3 regions of the Amycolatopsis sp. NPDC033938 genome follow, and region 2 is predicted to be linked to each of the others. Evidence: predicted binding sites of a transcription regulator. Region 2 holds the regulator's gene; each other region holds the start of a gene.
The links. The regulator HspR, encoded in region 2, represses chaperone genes until heat shock. The targets are predictions, from matches to a motif close to ANNTTGAGTNNNNNNNACTCAANNT.
Positions count from the first base shown of each region.

Region 1: lon (endopeptidase La) is a predicted target of HspR. The motif match lies at 2,957-2,981, and genes of this name have one in related genera.
Region 3: ACZ5ZX_RS10700 (adenylate cyclase) is a predicted target of HspR. The motif match lies at 1,364-1,388, and genes of this name have one in related genera.

Region 1 is NZ_JBVIRO010000001.1:1,099,744-1,104,609, forward strand. Features, by position in the region: gene ACZ5ZX_RS05515 (zinc-dependent alcohol dehydrogenase) at 1-483, shown strand, start outside; gene lon (endopeptidase La) at 538-2,940, opposite strand; gene ACZ5ZX_RS05525 (SAM-dependent methyltransferase) at 3,283-4,146, opposite strand; gene ACZ5ZX_RS05530 (GNAT family N-acetyltransferase) at 4,185-4,866, opposite strand, start outside.
Region 2 is NZ_JBVIRO010000001.1:191,538-196,403, forward strand. Features, by position in the region: gene ACZ5ZX_RS00960 (lytic polysaccharide monooxygenase) at 1-483, shown strand, start outside; gene ACZ5ZX_RS00965 (DUF305 domain-containing protein) at 497-1,102, shown strand; gene ACZ5ZX_RS00970 (heat shock protein transcriptional repressor HspR) at 1,344-1,775, opposite strand; gene dnaJ (molecular chaperone DnaJ) at 1,781-2,953, opposite strand; gene grpE (nucleotide exchange factor GrpE) at 2,987-3,766, opposite strand; gene dnaK (molecular chaperone DnaK) at 3,763-4,866, opposite strand, start outside.
Region 3 is NZ_JBVIRO010000003.1:164,506-169,371, forward strand. Features, by position in the region: gene ACZ5ZX_RS10695 (hypothetical protein) at 1-374, opposite strand, end outside; gene ACZ5ZX_RS10700 (adenylate cyclase) at 377-1,363, opposite strand; gene ACZ5ZX_RS10705 (hypothetical protein) at 1,537-2,433, shown strand; gene ACZ5ZX_RS10710 (hypothetical protein) at 2,562-2,945, opposite strand; gene ACZ5ZX_RS10715 (hypothetical protein) at 2,969-3,481, opposite strand; gene ACZ5ZX_RS10720 (hypothetical protein) at 3,792-4,025, shown strand; gene ACZ5ZX_RS10725 (CDP-alcohol phosphatidyltransferase family protein) at 4,063-4,698, shown strand; gene gcvH (glycine cleavage system protein GcvH) at 4,763-4,866, shown strand, end outside.

The sequences.
Region 1 (4,866 bases), 910 kb from region 2:
ATCGTCGGCGGCGGCAGCGTCGGGCTGCTGGCCGCGGCGACGGCCCGGCAACGCGGCTTCGACGTCGATGTCGAGGCGCGCCACGAGCACCAGAGGACCGCGGCGGAACGCCTGGAAGCCGGTTCGGTCACAGGCACCTACGACGTCGTGATCGACGCCGCGGGCAGCGAGGCGGGCCTCGCCCGGTGCGCCGAACTCGCCCGCCCTGGCGGTCGCGTCGTGCTGCTGGGGGTCTACCAGCACACGGCTCCGATCCCGGGCATCGTCAGTCTGGTCAAGGAACTCACCTACGTGCACTCCATCGCCTACAGCAGGCACGACGGCGTCCGCGACACCGAAGAGGCCGCGGCGCTGCTCGCCGGCAACCCCGAGATCGCACGGACGGTGATCACCCACCGCTTCCCGCTCGAAGACGCCGCGGAGGCCTTCCGCGTGGCGGGCGATCGGGCCGCCGGGGCCATCAAGGTCGTCCTTCACCCCTGAACAGCCGAAAGCCCCGGATCCTTCGCGGATCCGGGGCTTTCGGCTTCGTGCCGTTTACGCCGCCTGAGCGACCGGCGTGGACGCCAGGGTCAGCGCGATGTCCAGCACGTCACGGACGTTCGCCACGGCGTGGACGTCCAGCTGTGCCAGCACTTCGGCCGGGACGTCGTCGAGATCCGGCTCGTTGCGCTGCGGGATGATCACCGTCTTCATCCCGGCCCGGTGCGCGGCCAGCAGCTTCTGCTTGACCCCGCCGATCGGCAGCACCCGCCCGGTCAGCGACACCTCACCGGTCATCGCCACGTCCGACTTCACGACCCGGCCGGAAAGCAGGGACGCCAGCGCGGTCGTCATCGTGATCCCGGCGCTCGGCCCGTCCTTGGGTACCGCGCCCGCCGGGACGTGGACGTGGATGCCGCGCTCCTTCAGGTCGCCGACCGGCAGTTCCAGCTCGGCGCCGTGCGAACGCAGGTACGACAACGCGATCTGCACGGACTCCTTCATCACCTCGCCCAGCTGGCCGGTCAGCTGCAGCCCGGTGGCGCCGGACTCCGGATCCGCCAGCGACGCCTCGATGTAGAGGACGTCACCACCGGCGCCGGTCACCGCGAGGCCGGTCGCCACGCCGGGGGTCGACGTGCGCTGGGTCGACGCGGGCAGCGACGACTCCGGCAGATGCCGCGGACGGCCGAGGTAGGTCTCGAGCCCGTCGGCGTCGATGGTCAGCGGCAACTCGACCTCGTCCAGCGCGACCTTGGTCGCCACCTTCCGCAGCACCTTCGCGATGGTCCGGTTCGCGTTACGCACCCCGGCCTCCCGCGTGTACTCGGCGGCGATGCGGCTGAAGGCGTCGTCGGTCAGCTTGACGTCTTCCTTGCCGAGGCCGGCGCGGTCCAGCTCGCGGGGAAGCAGGTGGTCGCGGGCGATGGTGACCTTCTCGTGCTCGGTGTAGCCGTCGAGGGTGACCAGCTCCATCCGGTCCAGCAGCGGGCCGGGGATGGTCTCGAGCGCGTTCGCCGTCGCGAGGAACACGACGTCGGACAGGTCGAGTTCGACCTCCAGGTAGTGGTCGCGGAACGTGTGGTTCTGCTCCGGGTCCAGCACCTCCAGCAGCGCCGCCGTCGGGTCGCCGCGGTAGTCGGCGCCGACCTTGTCGATCTCGTCGAGCAGCACGACCGGGTTCATCGAGCCCGCTTCCTTGATGGCGCGGACGATCCGGCCGGGCAGCGCGCCGACGTAGGTGCGGCGGTGCCCGCGGATCTCGGCCTCGTCGCGGATGCCGCCGAGCGCGACCCGGACGAACTTGCGGCCCATCGCCTTCGCCACGGACTCGCCGAGCGAGGTCTTGCCGACCCCGGGAGGACCGGCGAGCGCGAGCACGGCACCCGAACGGCGTCCGCCGACCGGCCCGAGACCGGACTCCGCGCGACGCTTGCGCACGGCCAGGTACTCGATGATGCGTTCCTTCACGTCGTCGAGACCGGCGTGATCGGCGTCGAGGATGTCGCGCGCGGCGGCGATGTCGTGGACGTCGGTGGTGCGCTCGTTCCACGGCAGTTCGAGGACGGTGTCCAGCCACGTGCGGATCCAGCCGCCCTCGGGGGACTGCTCCGACGTCCGCTCCAGTTTGTCCACTTCGGACAGTGCGGCCTTCTTGACCGCGTCCGGCAGTTCGGCGGCCTCGACGCGGGCGCGGTAATCGTCGTCGCCCGCGGTGCCGTCGAGTTCGCCCAGCTCCTTGCGGATCGCTTCGAGCTGGCGGCGCAGCAGGAACTCCTTCTGCTGCTTCTCCATACCCTCCTGGACGTCCTTGCGGATGGTGTCGGTGACCTCGAGTTCGGCCAGCTGCTCGCGGCTCCATTCGAGGGCCTTTTCGAGCCGTGCCGAAACGTCGAGGGCGGAGAGCAGTTCGAGCTTCTGGTCGGTGTTCAGGTACGAGGAGTTGCCCGCGAGGTCGGCGAGCGCGGACGGGTCCTCGACCTCCTGGACGGCGTCGATCATCTGCCAGCCGCCGCGCTGCTGGAGGATCGCGAGGACGACGCTCTTGTACTCGGACGCGAGCTTCGCGGAGTTGTCGTCGGTGGTCTCGGTGGCGACTTCGGCGTGGACCCAGCGGGCGGCGCCTGGGCCGTCGGCGATGCGGCCGACCGTGGCGCGGCGGGTGCCGCGCAGCAGCACCGCGGTCTTGCCGCCGGGTACGCGGCCGATGCGCTCGACGGTCGCGATGGTGCCGAGTTCGGCGTACTCGCCGTGGACGCGGGGGACGATCAGCACCTCGGCCTTGGTGGCGGCGCTGGAGCGGATCCCCGGGAAGGAAGCCTGGGCAGGCGTGTTGGCCTGGGCGGACTCCACCGCGGCCCGCGTCTCCGTGTCGGTGAGGTCGAGCGGGACGATCATGCCCGGCAGCACGACGTCGTCATCGAGCGGGAGGACGGGCAGGAGGCGGTTGTCGGTCATCTGTGCACTCCTCGGTTAGTTGAGTCTGACTAGCTCAACTCTCCGATCGACCCGTTTGTTTCCCCCTGACGTTCGCCGTCAGCGATCACCCACCCCTCAGACCTCTGCCCCCAAGGGCGGCGCGTTTAGCCCGCTAAAGGCGACGCGACGCCCCGGGAGGTCGGATCTTTGGGTGGCGTGGAGTTCCGGGCTTGCGGTCAGCGGCTCGCCCCCCGGCCATGAGACGCGGGCAGCGAGCCCGTCGGCCTCCCTGCCCCCTCGCCACCGGCGTCACCTTGCCCACCCCTCGGACCTCTGTGCCCCAGGGGGCGCGTTTAGCCCGCTAAAGGCGACGCGGAGGGATCAGAGGTCGGACGTAAGCGGGTGCGCGGCGACCCCGCACCAGGCGAACGGCCGGGCACCTTCCTCGTCCCGTCGCAGCTCCCGCACCGGCCGCCAGTCAGGCAGGTGCACGACGCCGGGCTCCAGCAGCGGCCAGTCCCCGAAGAGCGGCTCGATCTCTTCGCGATCCCGCATCCACACCGGGTTGCTCGTCTTCCGGTACTGCTCGACCATCCATCGCAGGCCGTCGGCGTCCTCGCCGGTCTGCCCACCGAAGCTCATATGCGACAGCCCCAGCCAGCTGCCCGGCGCCAACGCGTTCCGATAGGTCGCGACCAGCGCGGGCGGATCGTCATGCGGCCCGGCGAAATGCAGCACGGCCATCAGCATCAGGCACACCGGCTGGTCGAAATCGATGAGCCGCCGCGTCTCCGGATGCCCCAGGACGTCCTTCGGCCGCCGCATGTCCGCATGGACGATCCCGGCCCAGTCGGTCGCCTCATGTCGTTCGAGGATCAGTTCCGCGTGCGCCACCGCCACCGGCTCGTAGTCGACGTACACGACCTTCGCCGTGTCGCCCGGTTCGAGTTCCTCTTGGACGATCTCGTGCACGTTCCCGGCGGTCGGGACACCGGAGCCCAGATCGATGAACTGCCGGATGCCCGCGTCCAGCGCGGCGCGCACGACACGGTTCATGAACTCGCGGTTGTGCCGCGCACCCGGTTTGACCCATCGCCACTGCCGTTCCAGCGCGCGGGCGAACTCACGGTCGACCGCCCAGTTGTGGGTGCCGCCGAGAAACCAGTCGTAGATCCTCGCCGCGGACGGCTTTTCGGTGTCGACACCGGCCGGCGCCACCGGCGCCGCGTCATCGTCGCTGGTCACCATGAACCCCCTGATCCTCGAAGATCAGCGTATCGGGATCAGCGCACGGCGGGCCGACGCTGCCAGTAGGTCCAGAGCGGCCGGTAGCCCTGCGCGTACCAGAACGGAGTCGAGCGCGGATTGGCCAGCGCGTGGTGCAGCAGCACGGCTTCGGTCCCGCATTCGTCGAAAACCTGGTGCGCGTGCGCGGCGAGGGCGGACCCCACCCCGCTCGACCGCGCCGGCTCGGCCACCGCCAGCGACGACAGATAGCCGACGCGGTCCGCCGCGACCCGGTCGCCGATCCACGAAGTCTCGTCGGGGAACTGCACCCGCACCATGCCCAGCGCGCGCCCGTACAGCTCCGCGATCCACAACGTCGGGTTTTCCCGGCCCAGCTGTTTCGACAGATCCGCCGTGATCGCTTCCTTCGCGCCTTCGCGCAAAGTGACAGATCCGAACTGGGCGTCATATCGCTGCAATTCCAGCTCGAGCCCGACCGCGGTTTCGAGATCATCCGTCTCGGCGGGCCGGATGTGCACCCCAGGCGTCGCGGGCGGCCCCGTCATGGCGAGCCGGTCGGCCGGCCGGACCGCGATCACCAGCACCGGAGCGAAACCGTGACGCAGCAATTCGGCCGAGCCGGGCGAATCGCGGCTCGGCCGCACCACGATCGCCGCCGTTTCGACATCCCCAGGTGGGGCGACCGCCTTCAGATGTTCATCCCATCGGGTGAGTAAT
Region 2 (4,866 bases):
GCTTCGGTCGGCAGCAGCGTGACCTTCAACTGGAAGTTCACCGCCTACCACCGGACCACGAACTACGAGTACTACATCGGCGGCACCAAGATCGCCGACATCAGCGGGAACAACTCCGCGCCGAAGGACCCGACGTCGCACACCGTGAACCTCAGCGGTTTCAGCGGCCGCCAGAAGGTCCTCGCCATCTGGAACATCGCGGACACGCCGATGGCCTTCTACAGCTGCATCGACCTGCAGATCGGCGGCGGGAACCCGCCGACGACGAGCAACCCGCCGACCAGCAGCAACCCGCCGAGCACGTCGAATCCCCCGACCAGCACCACCACTCCGCCCGCGGGTGGCACCTGGGCGGCCGGGACGACCTACGCGGTCGGCGACACGGTGACCTACGGCGGCGTGACCTACCGCTGCCAGCTGGCGCATACGGCGATCCAAGGCTGGGAACCGCCGAACACCCCGGCACTGTGGACCCGGCAGTAGAGGGGACCCGCCAGTGAAGTTCGGTCTGATACTCGTCGCCGGTCTCGTGGCCCTCGGAGGCTGCGGGACCGGTGATGGCTCACCCACCGGCCCCGGTGCCCCGATCTCACCGGTTCCCCAGTCGGCGACGGGCGCCCCGGCGTCCGCGGAGTACAACGACGCCGACGTGATGTTCCTGCAGATGATGATCGCCCACAACAACCAGGGCGTGGAGATCGTCAAGCTGGTGCAGACGAAACAGGGGCAGCAACAGCCGCTCAAGGATCTCGCGGCCGCCATCGAGGCGACGCAGCAGACCGAGAGCTCCGACATGCGGAACTGGCTAAAGTCCTGGGGCAAACCCGAGACGGGCTCGATGGATCCGAACGCGCACCACCATCACGGTGGCGACGGGCTCACGGACAAGGGCCTGCTCGAAGCACTGTCCAAAAAGGATGGCGGGGACTTCACCCTTGACTTCGTGGACATCCTCGTCGCGCACCAGCACAACGGGGTCGCGCTCGCGAGGACCGAATTGAAGGACGGCAAGAACCCGGAATCGAAGGCCTTGGCCCAGCGGGTCATGGACTCGCGCACCGGGGAGGTCCAGCAGCTGCGCGCCCTGGTCCCCGGCCAGTAGAACGCATTCAGTCCTCTGGATCTTTTCAACCTGGTTCGCGGTGCAGACCGTCGCGCCGGTGAAGTGCAGGAAGTCCGTGAACCGGTCCACCGGTCGTGATCGGGCACAAGCTTGATCAACGGAAGATCCGGGACACCCAACGTCCCGAATCCTCCACTGTCACCCGAGTCGACCGGACCAAGAGCCCGGTGAGGTCCAGCAACTGCGCACCCTGGGCCCCCGGCCGGTAGAACTCCCGTGGTCAGCGGCGGCGAGGTTTCGGTTTCCAGACCACCAGTGCCGTCTGCTGCCGCATGGGCACGAGGTCCTTGCGGTAGGAGGCGTGCACGGCCGCGGCCGTCTGCTCGGCGGCGACGTACGCGGCCGTGAGCTCCTCGGTCAGTTCGGCGATCCGGCTCCGCAACGCGTCGACCTGGTTCTCCAGCTCGATGATCCGCTTGATGCCCGCGAGGTTGACACCGTCCTCTTGGGACAGTCGCTGCACTTCGCGCAGCAACGCGATGTCCCGCATGGAATAGCGGCGTCCGCCGCCGGAGGTCCGGCCCGGGGACACGAGACCCTGCCGGTCGTAGGACCGGAGGGTCTGCGCGTGCATCCCGGAAAGCTGCGCCGCCACCGAGATGACGAACACCGGCGTGTCTTCGTCCGCACCGTGCGGCAGCCCGCCGAACATCATGCTCACCTGCCTTCGAGAAGTTCGGTGATCTCCGGTCGCGGATCGTGGTCGGCCATGGCTTCCGCGTAGGCCTCAAGTGCCTCACGGGCCTTGTCGTCCAATTTGGACGGAATGGCCGCCTGCAGGGTGACCAGCAGATCGCCCTGCGCGCCGTCCCGTTTCGCGATTCCCTTGCCACGCACGCGAAGCACGCGGCCACTCGCCGTACCCTGCGGCACCTTCAGGGAGACCTTGCCCTCGAGGGTCGGCACGGTGATCGTGCCGCCGAGGGCCAGTTCCGCGAAGGACACCGGCACGGTGATCGTCAGGTCGAGGTTCTGCCGCCCGAACACCGCATGCGGCGCGACGTGCACGCGGACGTACAGGTCGCCCGGCTGCGCGCCACCCTTGCCCGGTTCACCCTGGCCGGCGAGCCGGATCCGCTGGTCGTCGGCGACGCCCGGCGGGATCCGCACGGTCAGCGTGCGAGTTCGGGTGCTGACGCCCTCGCCCGCGCATTCCGGACAGGGGTCGTCGATGATCGTGCCCCGGCCACGGCAGTCACGGCACGGCTCGGAGAACGCGAACGCGCCCTGGCTCCGGCTGACCAGCCCGCTGCCCTGGCAGGTCGAACACGTCCTCGGGGAGGTCCCCGGTTTCGCGCCGTTCCCGCCGCAGGTGGAACAGGTCGCCGGACTCGACAACCGGAGCGGCAGGGTCGCGCCCTTGACCGCCTCGGTGAAGTCGATCCGGACGTCGGTCTCCACGTCCGAACCGCGCTGCGGCCGGTTCGCCGTGGCACCGGCGGCACCGCGGCGGCCGAAGAGACCGCCGAGGATGTCGCCGAGCCCGCCGAAGCCGCCCTGCTGCTGGCCCGCCTGGCCGAAGATGTCGCCGACGTCGAAACCGCCGGCACCACCGCCGCCGCCAGGGAAGCCGAAGCCGCCGGGACCGCCGGAGCCGAAGAGGCGCCGGGCCTCGTCGTACTCCTTGCGCTTGGACGTATCGGAAAGCACGCCGTAGGCCTCGGAGACCGCCTTGAACTTCTTCTCCGCTTCCGCGTTGCCCGCATTGGCGTCGGGGTGGTTCTCCTTGGCCAGCTTGCGATAGGCCTTCTTGATCTCGTCCGGGGTGGCGTCGGAGGAGACGCCCAGCTCACGGTAGAAGTCCTTACCGATCCATTCCCGTGCACTCACCGAACGTCTCCTCCTTTCACGCCGTTTCGCCGATCAGCGGTTGTTTTCATCGAAGAGCTCGCCGTCGAGCGGCAGCTCGCCGCCGACGGGCGGATCCACCGGGGTGGCCTGCGCCTCCGGTGCGGATGCGGCCGCGGGGGCCGCGCCCGGCTCGTGGTCGGTGACCCCGACCAGCGCCGCGCGCAGCACACGCTCGCCGAAGCGGTAACCGCGGCGCATGACCGTGGTGACCGTCGGGCCCGCGACATCCGGGGACGTGCTGTGCTGGACGGCCTCGTGCACGCTCGGGTCGAAGGCTTCGCCCTCGGCGCCGAACGGCTCGAGTCCCGAGCGCTGCAGGCTGGCGACCAGCTTCTCGCCGACCGCCTTGAAGGCACCCGTCAGATCGCCGTGCTGCTCCGCGCGCTCGAGGTCGTCGAGCAGCGGGAGCAGGTCACCGACGACCGACGCCTTCGCGCCCGCCACGACCTGCTCGCGGTCACGGTCGACGCGCTTGCGGTAGTTGGCGTACTCCGCCTGGAGACGCTGGAGGTCGGCGGTGCGTTCCGCCAGCTCCTTCTCCAGACCGGTGGCCACCGACACCGAATCGTCCACAATGGAGTCCCCGAGGCCGGGGCCCGCGTGGGTCGCGGGCGACGGCGTGGGTTCCGCGGGCTCCTCGGTGGGCGCGGCGTGCTTCGGGCCATCTTGCGGATCGGCGGCCGGGGCGGCCTGGCGGATCTCACCGGTCAGCGGATCGACCCGGCGACGGTCTCGCACGACCACCGGTTCGTCCGGGCCCCGGCCCTCGGTTTCGTCGTAGCGTTCCGTCACTTCTTGTCCTTCTCGTCCTCTTCGACGATCTCGGCGTCGACGACGTCGTCGGCCTTGGCCTGCGAACCCGCACCGGCACCGGCGGCACCGGTGGCGCCTTCGCCCGCGGCCGCACCGTCGGCGGCGTTGCCCGCCGCGTTGGCGTAGAGCGCGGTGCCGAGTTCCTGCGAAGCGGTGTTCAGCTTCTCGATGGACTCACGGATCTTCGCCGAGTCGGTGCCCTTGAGCGCCTCGTTGGCCTCGTCGATCGCGGTCTTCACCTTGCTCTTGAGGTCGTCGGGCAGCTTGTCCTCGTTGTCCTTGACGAACTTCTCCGTCTGGTAGACGAGGGTCTCCGCCTGGTTGCGGGTCTCCGCCTCCTCGCGGCGCTGCTTGTCCTCTTCGGCGTGTGCCTCGGCGTCCTTGACCATGCGCTCGATGTCGTCCTTCGGCAGCGCGGAGCCGCCGGTGATCGTCATCGACTGCTCCTTGTTCGTGCCGAGGTCCTTCGCGAGGACGTGCACGATGCCGTTGGCGTCGATGTCGAAGGTGACCTCGATCTGCGGCACGCCACGGGGGGCGGGCGGCAGGCCGGTCAGCTCGAACATGCCGAGCTTCTTGTTGTGCGCCGCGATCTCGCGCTCACCCTGGAACACCTGGATCTGCACCGACGGCTGGTTGTCGTCCGCGGTGGAGAAGATCTCCGAACGCTTGGTCGGGATCGTGGTGTTGCGCTCGATGAGCTTGGTGAACACGCCGCCCTTGGTCTCGATGCCCAGCGAAAGCGGGGTCACGTCGAGCAGCAGGACGTCCTTGACCTCACCCTTGAGCACACCGGCCTGCAGCGCGGCGCCGACGGCGACGACCTCGTCCGGGTTCACGCCCTTGTTCGGCTCGCGGCCGCCGGTCAGCTCCTTGACCAGGTCCGACACGGCGGGCATGCGGGTGGAACCACCGACGAGCACGACGTGGTCGATGTCGCCGACCGCGACACCCGCGTCACGGATGACGTTGTTGAACGGCTTGCGGGTGCGCTCGAGCAGGTCCGAGGTGATCTTCTGGAACTCGGCGCGGGAGAGCTGCTCGTCGAGGAACAGCGGGTTCTTGTCCGCGTCCACGGT
Region 3 (4,866 bases), on a different contig from region 2:
TGCCCGACCTGCAACGGCACCCGGTCGCTGTCCGCGTCGCCGATCGCGCCGAACAGGACCTGCGGATCGGCCAGATAGCCGCGGCGCTTCAGCAATCCGTGCAGTTTGCCGAGCTTTCCCTGCATGACCCGCGGTACCCGGCGCATCGAGCCGGTGACGTCGAACAGCACCGCGATCGGCGTCGAATCGGCGTGCTCGGCCGAATCCCGGCATTCCCGGACGGCGTTCAGCGGATCGAGCGCGGGCGCGACCTTCCACTCTTTCGCGGGCTTCGAGCGGAGGCCGGCGGTGTAGCCGAAATCGTCCTCGCCCTTGGCCGCGCGGAAGGTTTTCGCGGCGGCGTAGGCGTTGTCGTCCCAGTGTCCGTGTCCCATGGTCAGGCTCCTGTCTCGGGGATGGTGAAGGGTCGGAAGGTGCGGGGGCCGTACAGCTCGCCGATCAGGTCGTCGTATTCGTCGAGCAGATCGACGGCGTCGGGCCGTTGTCCGGGGGCTTCCTGGGTGCACCACCTGGCGAACTCGCGTTGGCGGGTTTCTCCGGGTGCCAGCAGGGAAAGCATCAGCCGGTGGAGCATGTGCACGTCGGTGGCCGGGGTCATCGGCAGTCCTTTGTGGACTTCGGGTGGATAGTCGGCGGAGTTGTCCACCGCCAGCGGGAGCGCACCGTCTTCGACGGCGAAGGACCAGCCGATCAGGACGATGCCGTGCCTGCCGGGATGGACCAGCACGTTGTCCGCGGTCAGATGGCCATGGACGACGCCCGCCCGGTGCGCTCCCGCCACGGCGCGCAGGAGACGCCGGTGCATCCAGGCGTAGTCGCGGCCGTCGAGACCGTCCGGGAAGGCTTTCCCCACGTCGGCGAGAGTGAGGAACCCGTCGACGAGTGGCTCGAAGACGCTGAACGCCCGCTCGCCCCGCGCCACCGGACCCGAGGTGTCGAGCAGCCGCGGATAGTAGGGGCGCAGCCATCGGTGACGCTCAGTGAAGGCGTCGAGTGTGCGCAACGCCGTCCACTCGGCGTGGATCAGTGGGTTCAGCGCCGGGTCGCGGACGAGTTTGACCAGATGCGGTCCGGTGGTGCGGTACGTGGTCGCGATACTGCCCACCGCGTGCGGACGGGTGAGCGGGTAGGCCGACGTCGCCGTGGTGACCGTCTGGCCGCGGCCGCGTTTCCACTCGTCATAAAGGCGATTGAGGGTCGCGGACGCCTCGTGGGCGCGTGAGTCGCCGGGATTCCGGTCGGGGTGAAGCGCGGCGGCGAGTGCGCGGTAGTGACGGTGAGCGAGCCGCGGGTCGGTGTCGAACAGGGCCGTCGCTTCGGCCGCGTTCTCGATCGCCATCACGGCTTCGTCCCTGGTGAGCATAGTTTGAGTCTAGACGACTCTTACTCGGTGTGACAAGAGGCCCGAAGAAGATCTTGTCGGCATAAATCCTGTGCCCGGCTGTTCTGGCCGATGCCTACCCTCGAGCGACCGTGCGGGGGTGATCGGTGATATTCCAGGAAAAGTCCCGAGACAGTGAGCAGCGGACCCGGGCTGTGGCGGGCTTGGCCGTGCTCGGGATCGTGCTGGGGTTGCTCGCGGCCTTCGTCGGCCGATGGGCCGCCGAGGGGCTGGGCGGGACCCACGTCGTGCGCGCGGTGGTCAGCGAGTCGGACTTCACGATCACGGAAGGACAGAACGGCCCGCACACCACCTATGAGGTCCGGGCGATCACCGAAGACCGTCGCGTGATCGAACTACCGGTGAATGGGGAATTCCGCCGCGGGGAGCCCGTGGTCGCCCGCCTTTCCTCGCTGACGGACCGGGTGCTGTCCGTGCGCGGCGCGACCGCCGAGGTGGGAGCCCATCACCCCTGGGAGAAGACCGTGGCGATGGCACTGGGCGGCCTGCTCCTGGCGTTCGGCGTCGTGGCCGTGTGGCGGCTACGCCGGCCGCTGTCGTCGCGACTGGGGACACCCCGGGCGATCCCGGTACTCCTGGCCGGTGCCGCCTTGGCCGCGTTCGCCGTGCTGACACCGGTCGGCTTCGGCAGGACGGCGTATCACGCGACGGGACGTCCGGTCCTGGATCTGTGGAAGTACGGTCGTGAGGCCGGGGATCCGCCGGCGGTCGGACGAGGAGGGACCGTCGTTGCCGGGGGACTGTCCCTGCGCGTGACCGGCATCGTGCCGGAGCCGCCTGAAGGAGCCGCCGCGTGGTTGAGCGACTTCCGGGTGCTCGCGCTTCGGGTCGAGGCGGCCGGGCTGGGCGACACCACGCTGAAGCTGTCCGCCGACGCGCACGGCGAACCGCGGCGCGTCGATGGCTGCGCGGGCGCTCCGGGCACTTTCGACGGCACCTCGGGGCTGGTCTGTTTCGTGGTCCCGCCCGGCTACCGGCCGGCCTATCTCCTTGTCGGGGAACGCGACCGCGAAGCGTGGTTGACGCTGTAGCCCGAAAGGAAAGCCGCGCCGGTCCTCGCGCCGACCCGAATCGCCACTCACGACGCCCTTGTCACGAAAGTGTCCTTTGTGGACAGGCAGTCGTGGCTCACCCCTGGCCGGCCGGAAGTGCCTGAGGCTCAGGAGCGGGTCGCTTCGATCTGCCGCTCGTCCTCGGTCGAGCAACTCGTCACCGGATCGTTCGGCCCGCTCCCGCACGTCCACGCGCCGATCACCACCGGGCCGGGCCCCTGCGGCGAGTTGGCTTCGGCGGGCGTCAACTTGGCGAAGTAGTCCGTGAGCACCTGTGTCGCTTCGGCGCATTCGGTCTTCCCGCGGGCGACGACCTTGTTCTTCGCGCCCTGGAACCCGGTGATCTCACCGCATGGCGTCGCGGCGAGTGCCTGGTCGGCGGCGGGAGCGGGGGAGGACGGCGCGGGCGCGGCCGAGGGGGCAGGGTCGGCCCCGCAGCCGCTCAGCAGGATGACGGCGACCGCTGCGGGGAGTACGGAGAGGCTTTTCATGGGCCCTTCTTTTCGGGGATGGTTCATTCGACGGGGACGACGGCGGCGAACACGTTCTGCTCGCCCTTGCTGCAACTGGTGCCGCCTTGCGCGGCGGGTGCGCCGGAAACGCACAGCCAGCCGTCGACGGTCTCGCTGACCGGTTCGTCCGAGCCGGCGGACTGGCGTCCGGCGATCCTCTTGTGGAACGAGCCGACGATCCCGGTCGCGTCCGCGCACGAGACCCCCGGCCCGTTGAGTACCTGCAGGGTCAGCCCGCTCGCCGCGGTGACCGTGCCGCACGAACCCTGTACCGGTTCAGCGGGTTTCGGCTTGGGGGCGGGATTCGGGGCAGCAGACGGAGCCGGCGCGGTCTGCGAAGGGATCGGCGGCACCGAGGCGCTGGACGGGCTCGAAGGCGACGTGGCCGCCGGGAGAGCCGGTGTGGAGGTGACAGGCGGTGGCGGGCCTTCGCCCGAACAGGCGGCGAGGGTTCCGGCGGCGACGCAGACCGCGATCAGGCGCCGCCACGATCCCGTGGTCGTCGAGACGGGCAAGGCGATCCTTTCGTCGGCCGGTCGTGGCAGGCCCATTCTGGCCCGGCCGGACCCGATGTCGTGGCATTGAGCCACGTTCGATGCGCGGCAGGTTATCGCGCCGTCGGCGCGGCGGTACGCGAGGACCGCCGGTTAACTGTCCACTATGGACAATTAACATGCCGTTCACGGCGCGACAACACACCGCTGTCGTCGCGAACCGATCGGACGAATCCCGGGCCGGACCGTTAACGCCCGCCCCTGTTCTGCCGAAAAGACAAGTAAGCGCTCCGGCGTGTCCCAGTCCCCGTCACCCGAAACCGTGAGAGCGATGAAGACCGACGAACAGAACGATCCCGCGTCATTCGAGGCCACCGCACCGGCGAGCGCGGAGCTGCCCCCCACGGCACCGTGCACCGTCGTCTGGTGCGGCGGCCGCCCGTACGTCCTCGAGAGTTCCGCCGGGCACACCCGCTGGATGGGTACCGACCACCGGGGCAGGCCCGTGGCGCTGACCAGCGCGGACCTGCAACGCCGCGGCTGGAGCCACACCCGGGCCAGCTGACGCCGGAGGACCTGCCGTCGCTGGATAGGCTGCGCTGGTGAGTACGCCCCCCGAACCGAGCGTGACCAGCGAAGAGCCCTCTTTGCTGCGGCAGGCCCTGAACGTTCCCAACATGCTTTCGATCCTCCGGCTCGCCGGGGTGCCGGTCTTCCTGTGGCTGCTCCTCGGCCCGAAGGAGGACGGCTGGGCGCTCGCGCTGCTCGTGTTCAGCGCGCTCACCGACTGGCTCGACGGCAAACTCGCCCGCTGGCTCAACCAGATGTCGCGGCTCGGGCAGCTGCTCGACCCCGCCGCCGACCGGCTCTACATCCTCGCGACGCTCGTCGCCTTCCTGATCCGCGACATCGTCCCGTGGTGGCTGGTGGTCCCCCTGGTCGTCCGCGAGGCCGTACTGGGCGTCTGCGTGCTGCTCCTGCGCCACCGCGGCTTCGCCCCGCCGGAGGTCACCTACATCGGCAAGGGCGCCACCTTCGTGCTGATGTACGCCTTCCCGTTCCTGCTGCTCACCCAGGGTGGATCCGACATCGCCGCGATCGCCCGCCCGATCGGGTACGCCTTCACGGCCTGGGGTGCGGTGCTGTACGTCTATTCGGGCGTGTTGTACGTCGTACAGACCGTGCGAGCGCTGCGTTCGGCCGAAACGCCCGCGTTGCGGGAGGCGCCGGGCGCGTGACCCGGCGGGATGCGAAACTTCGCGCGTCGGTTTCGAGTGAGGGCACCCAGAAAGGGGAGCGGCGTTGTCCACTCCAGAAGAACTGCGCTACACCGAGGAGCACGAGTGGGTCTCCGTGCGCGACGGAGGGCTCGTGCGCGTGGGCATCACGGAGTACGCGCAGGATCA